2 regions of the Rhodoferax sp. GW821-FHT02C08 genome follow, and region 2 is predicted to be linked to the other one. Evidence: predicted binding sites of a transcription regulator. Region 2 holds the regulator's gene; the other holds the start of a gene.
The links. The regulator FNR, encoded in region 2, switches genes on or off when oxygen is low (the NO sensors DNR and NnrR bind a similar motif). The targets are predictions, from matches to a motif close to TTGATNNNNATCAA.

Region 1 (3,239 bases), on a different contig from region 2:
TGGCTTGCATGATTTGTACAAAACGCTGCGTATGACCATGGGCGCTGGCGGCAATCGCGCCCGCTCCGCCCTGGGCCAGGGTGCTGAAGATCTGAACATCTTCGCCGGCCAGCACCTGCAGCGCGCCGTTGGCGATCAGGGCTGCCGTCTTGGCTGCATCGCCGCCGCAGTCCTTGACGGCCTGGATGCGCGGGTGCTGGGCCAGCTGCAGCAGGGTGGCCAGCTCCAGCGTGGCGCCGGTGCGGTAGGGAATGTCGTAGATGACTACCGGCACTTCGGATGCCTCGGCCAAGGCTGTGAACCACTGCAGCAGCCCGGCTTGCGAGGGGCGGATATAGCAAGGTGCGGCCAGCAGCAGGCCGGCAACACCCTGTCGGCTGGTGGCGGCCACGCTGTCCCGCATCTTGGGCAGGTGGTAGCCCGATAGGCCCATCACCACGGGCAGGCTCTGGGCGGCCTCCAGTACCGTGTTCAGTACGGCCTGTTGCTCGTCGGCATCCAGGGCCGCTGCCTCACCGGTAGAGCCGCAGGCGACGAAGCCGGCAATGCCGCTGCCACACAGGTTTTTCACCAGCCGGGCCAGCGCAGGGTGGTCTACCGCCCCGTGGTGAAACGGGGTGACCAGGGGAATCCATAAACCAGAAAAATCGCCGGAAAAATCGTTCGAAGCGCTCACACTGCATCCTTTGTTGATAACAGACCGATGGGGTAACCATCGTCAAAGGAGCGCGGGCCGAAGGGGGAGGGGAGGTATCGGTTCCATCGCTCATCTGAGGACGGAACCGCAGCTCCGGTCAGAGGAGCTGGGGTTTTTTAGCGGCACCGGCAGACACGCCGCCACGGCTGCAGGGCAGCGGTGTGGAACGGAGTAGTGCGCGGGTAGGCATGTCACTATTGTATTCAGTTCAGGTACTTGGGCCGCTCTTCCGGGTCCGGCATGTCGCTCGCCTGGGCCTGTGCGCTACCGGCCAGCTCATGGCCCTGGCCCCAGGCGGACAAGTGCAGCGCGCGTTCCAGCAATTGCACCAGGCCGTGCACCAGCGGCGGCGCCAGCTCGACCTGGAAGCCACGTGGATTGTCCTGCTCGGGCAACTGCTCGTTGAAGGCGATTTTCAGCGGGCCATTCGCTTCGGGTGTGATGCGTACTTCGGTGACCAGCAAGGGCTCGGTGCCCAGTGGCCAGCTGGTGGGTAGGGCGGCATCCTGGTACGGGGTGGCGAAGTCGGTCTCTTGCAGCACGGCTTCGCGCCGGAAGTCGGCCAGAATCTTTTTGCTGACCTCGTCACGCTGCATGCTGCCCAGGTCCTCCTGGCGGGCTGCGTGCTCTACCACCGCGCGGTTCAATGTAGGCCAGAGCACCAGGGTCAGGCGGCGCGTTAGCCACAGGCGCATTTCTGTGCCTTCGCGGGTATTGACGCGCACCAGTATCCGGTCCTGCGCTTCCAGGTAGCGGACCGAGAGCTGGTGGATGTTCATGGTGCGAATTTTAAATCGCAGGCCGCGGGCCTTGGTTTTACAGTGATGCTATTTTTTTGATAGCTGCTGGCGCAGATAACTACTGCGCCAGAGCTTGATTTTTATCAAATACCGGCGAGGTTGCGGCAGCGCGGAGCAGCCGTTTGGTCTTGAAATCGGCCATATTCTCCTCACGTAGCTCGGTATTGGAGATCACGATGCGACAAGACAAACTCACCACCAAATTCCAGGAAGCCCTGGGCGACGCACAAAGCCTGGCGCTGGGTGCCGACCACGGCTATATCGAACCGGCCCATGTGCTGGCCGCCATGCTGCGCCAGGACGACGGCCCGCAGGCACTGCTGCAGCGTGCGGGCGTGAATGTGCCCAACCTGCTGGCCGCCGCCGAAGGCGCGCTGAAAAAATTGCCCACGGTGCACGGGCAAGACCAGGTGCAACCCAGCCGCGATTTCATCAGCCTGCTGCAGGGCGCTGAGAAGGAAGCCATCAAACGCGGCGACCAGTTCGTATCCAGCGAGTTGTTCCTGCTGGCGCTGACCGACAGCAAGTCCGACTTTGGCCAGCTGGTGCGCGCCAACGGCCTGACCCGCAAATCGCTGGAAGCCGCGGTGGACGCGGTGCGTGGCGGCGACAAGGTAGACAGCGCCGACGCCGAAGGCCAGCGTGAATCCTTGAAGAAATACTGCCTGGACCTGACCGAGCGCGCCCGCATGGGCAAGCTGGATCCGGTGATTGGCCGCGACGACGAAATCCGCCGTGCCATCCAGGTACTGCAGCGCCGTACCAAAAACAACCCGGTGCTGATCGGCGAACCCGGCGTGGGCAAGACTGCCATCGTCGAAGGCCTGGCCCAGCGCATCGTGGCCGGCGAGGTGCCCGAATCGCTCAAAGGCAAGCGCGTGCTGTCGCTCGACATGGCGGCCCTGCTGGCCGGAGCCAAGTTCCGCGGTGAATTCGAAGAACGGCTGAAGTCCGTGCTGAAAGAGCTGGCCAAGGACGAAGGCCAGACCATCGTCTTCATCGATGAACTGCACACCATGGTGGGCGCAGGCAAGGCCGAGGGCGCGATGGATGCCGGCAATATGCTCAAGCCCGCGCTGGCGCGCGGCGAGCTGCACTGCGTGGGCGCCACGACATTGGACGAGTACCGCAAGTACATCGAGAAAGATGCCGCGCTGGAGCGCCGTTTCCAGAAAATTCTGGTGGGCGAGCCCACCGTGGAAGCCACCATTGCCATCCTGCGCGGCCTGCAAGAAAAATACGAAGTCCACCATGGCGTGGACATCACCGACCCGGCCATCGTGGCCGCGGCCGAACTCAGCCACCGCTACATCACCGACCGCTTCTTGCCGGATAAAGCCATCGATTTGATCGACGAAGCCGCGGCCAAGATCAAGATCGAGATGGATTCCAAGCCCGAGGTGATGGACAAGCTGGACCGCCGGCTGATCCAGCTGCAGATCGAGCGCGAAGCCGTGCGCCGCGAGAAAGATGAGTCCTCGATCAAGCGTTTCGGCCTGATCGAGGAAGAGATCGTCAAGCTGCAAAAAGAGATCGCCGATTACGATGAAATCTGGCAGTCGGAAAAGGCCCAGGCCCAGGGCAGCGCACATGTGCGTGAAGCCATCGACAAGCTGAAGTTCCAGATCGAAGAGCTGACCCGCAAGGGCGATTTCAACAAGGTGGCCGAGCTGCAATACGGCAAGCTGCCCGAGCTGGAAAAGCAGCTTAAGGAAGCGCAGGACAAGGAGTCCAGCAAGGGC
Region 2 (3,239 bases):
CGTGGACTGCACGCTGTGCGTGCAGGTCTGCCCCACAGGTATCGATATCCGCGAGGGCTTGCAGTACGAATGCATAGGCTGCGCCGCCTGCGTGGATGTGTGCGACGGCGTGATGGACAAGATGGGCTATGCCCCAGGCCTGATCCGCTTTGCCACCCAGAACGGCATGGCCCAGGGCTGGTCGGGCCGGCAGATACTGCGGCGTGTGCTGCGGCCTCGGGTACTGGTCTACGGCACGGTGCTGCTGGTGTTGACGCTGGCGCTGCTAGGCAGCCTGTTGACGCGTACCCCGCTGAAGGTGGACGTGGTGCGTGACCGCGCGGCGCTATCGCGCATTGTGTCCGGTGGCCAGCTTGAAAACGTGTACCGCCTGCAGGTCATGAACGCCAGTGAAGTGCCGCAGCGCTACCACCTTACAGCCCATGGGCTGGACGGGCTTGTGCTGGCCTCGGACGAATGGGTGGACCTGGAGCCGGTAGCCTCGCGCTGGGTGGCGGTGCGCCTGCATATCCCTTATGGTTCTGTCGAACCGGGCTCTTACCCGGTATTCTTCGACATCCAGACCGCGGATGGAAGCACCAAGGTATCGGAAAAGTCCACGTTCTTTGTTCCCCGCTGACGATAACTCCAGGAGACTGCCATGCCCTCTCATGTATCTGCTACACCGGTGCCGCTGCCATGGTGGCGCTACGGCTATGTCTGGCTGGTGATTTCTGGCCCGCTGGCCGTGGTGGTGGCGGCCTTGGTCTCGGGCTGGATCGCCATCCGCCAGCAGGACCCGGTGCTGGCCCAGGACTACTACCGCCAGGGGCTGGAGATCAATAAGACCCTGGCCGCCCAGGGCCCGCTGGCACCGGCCGAGCAGGGGCGCAACCATGCTGCGTCGCCGCCCGGCTCGGTGCGTACCAAGTAGCCGGAGGGCACTATGCAAAGCTTTAGGGTGGTAGGTGTGGTCTGGCCCGCGTTCCTGGGCGCATGCATGCTGGAGATGCTGGTGTTTGCGGTGGTCGATCCCTACAGCCTGCAATGGCTGGGGCAGCCGCTGCCTTTGTCACGCCAGGGCGTGTACAGCCTGGCGTTCTTTGCGTTCTGGGCGGTGGCTGTGCTGGTGGGTTGCCTGACGCTGCTGGTGGGCCAGCCGGTGGCGGTGCCTAGAGACAGGGCTGAAGATTGACGATACGCTTGAGCGCTTCGGTGTCCAGGATGCGGATGTGGCGCTGCTTGACCTCGACCACGCCGTCTTCCACAAATTTGGAGAAGGTGCGGCTCACGGTTTCCAGCTTCAGGCCCAGGTAGCTGCCGATTTCCTCGCGCGTCATGCGCAGGATGAGTTCGGACTGTGAAAACCCGCGCGCATGCAGGCGCTGCACCAGGTTTAGCAAAAAGGCCGCCAGGCGTTCCTCGGCGCGCATGCTGCCCAGTAGCAGCATCACGCCGTGCTCGCGCACGATCTCACGGCTCATGATCTTGTGCACATGGCGCTGCAAGGAGTTGACTTCGCGCGAGAGCTCTTCAATGCGGTGGAAGGGCATTTCGCACACTTCGGCATCTTCCAGGGCCACCGCATCGCAGGTGTGGTGGTCGTTGACGATGCCGTCCAGGCCGATGATTTCGCCAGCCATTTGAAAGCCGGTAACCTGGTCGCGGCCATCTTCGGTGGTGACGGTGGTCTTGAAGAAGCCTGTACGGATGGCGTACAGCGCCTTGAAGGTTTCGCCGTTATGGAACAGCGCCGTGCCTCGCAGTACTTTTCGGCGTACTGCTACCAGGTCGTCAATGCGCTCTAGCTCTTCTTTGTTCAGGCCCAAGGGCATGCACAGCTCACGCAGGTTGCAGTTGGAGCAAGCGACTTTGATTGAGGTGGGGACCATGCGCAGAGTATGAACTTGATGGAGATCAATGGAGCTATTTGATGTATCTCATTGTCTCTGGTGCCATCTGCTGCGGTTTTGATCCACGTCAATGAAACAAGCGTGGCTTCGCGGCACATTCCAGTCATGCAACCTGACTGCCCGCCATGACCCGTGTTTTGCCCGAATTGTTACGCCGTTTTGATGTGCCTGGGCCGCGGTACACGTCCTATCCCACCGCCGACAGGTTTGTCGAGGCCTTTACCTGTGAGGACTATAGCCGGGCCCTGCAGCAACGCAACCAGGGGGCGGCAGCACTGAGCCTGCCCCTGTCGCTATACGTGCACATACCGTTTTGCGAGTCGCTTTGCTACTACTGCGCTTGCAACAAGATCATCACCAAGCGGCATGAGCGCGGAGCCGCCTATCTGCGCTATCTGGAGCGCGAAACCGCTCTGCACACCGCCCAGCTGGGCGAGCGGCGCAATGTCAGCCAACTGCACTTGGGCGGCGGCAGCCCTACTTTTTTGAGTGACGACGAGCTGGCCCAGCTGATGGCCATGTTGCGGCGCCATTTCGTGTTGGCCCCCGGCGGCGAATACTCTATTGAGGTGGACCCCCGCACCGTGGACGCCAAACGCCTGCAGGCCTTGGCCACCTTGGGCTTCAACCGGCTCAGCTTTGGGGTACAGGACTTTGATGCCGACGTGCAAAAAGCGGTGCACCGCATCCAGCCCGCGCAGCAAGTGTTCGAGCTGGTGGAGGTGGCCCGCACGCTGGGCTTTGAGTCCATCAATGTGGACCTGATCTACGGCTTGCCGCGGCAGACACCGGCATCTTTTGCACGCACGCTGGAGCAGGTGGTAGAGCTGCGGCCCGACCGCATTGCCCTGTACGCCTATGCCCATCTGCCCGAGCGCTTCAAGCCCCAACGCCGCATTCTGGGCGCTGAGCTGCCGGCGGCGGCCGACAAGCTGTCCATGCTGTCGCAGGCCTTCGACACCTTTTTGGAAGCCGGCTATGTGTACATCGGCATGGACCACTTCGCCTTGCCCAACGACGCGCTGGCCATCGCCCAGCGCCAGGGCCGGCTGCACCGCAACTTCCAGGGCTACAGCACCCAGCCCGACTGCGACCTGGTCGGCCTGGGCGTGTCGGCCATAGGCCGCATAGGCGCCACCTACAGCCAGAACGCCAAGACCCTGGAGGAGTACTGCGACCGTATCGACCAGGGCCAGCTACCGGTGGTGCGTGGCCTGGCGCTGAACCGCGACGACCTGGTGCGCCGCGCCATCATCATGGGCCTGATGTGCCAGGGCGAGGTGCAGTTCGAATCCATCGAGCTGGCATTTCTGGTGGATTTCAAAAAGACCTTCGCCGCCGAGCTGG

Region 1: clpB (ATP-dependent chaperone ClpB) is a predicted target of FNR. The motif match lies at 1,571-1,584, and genes of this name have one in related genera.

Annotation. Positions count from the first base shown of each region.
Region 1 is NZ_JBWKVR010000017.1:81,754-84,992, forward strand. It holds gene dapA (4-hydroxy-tetrahydrodipicolinate synthase) at 1-676, opposite strand, end outside; gene AC07VY_RS19090 (hypothetical protein) at 901-1,476, opposite strand; gene clpB (ATP-dependent chaperone ClpB) at 1,674-3,239, shown strand, end outside.
Region 2 is NZ_JBWKVR010000014.1:37,816-41,054, forward strand. It holds gene ccoG (cytochrome c oxidase accessory protein CcoG) at 1-619, shown strand, start outside; gene AC07VY_RS17110 (FixH family protein) at 641-913, shown strand; gene AC07VY_RS17115 (hypothetical protein) at 926-1,174, shown strand; gene fnr (fumarate/nitrate reduction transcriptional regulator Fnr) at 1,152-1,871, opposite strand; gene hemN (oxygen-independent coproporphyrinogen III oxidase) at 2,018-3,239, shown strand, end outside.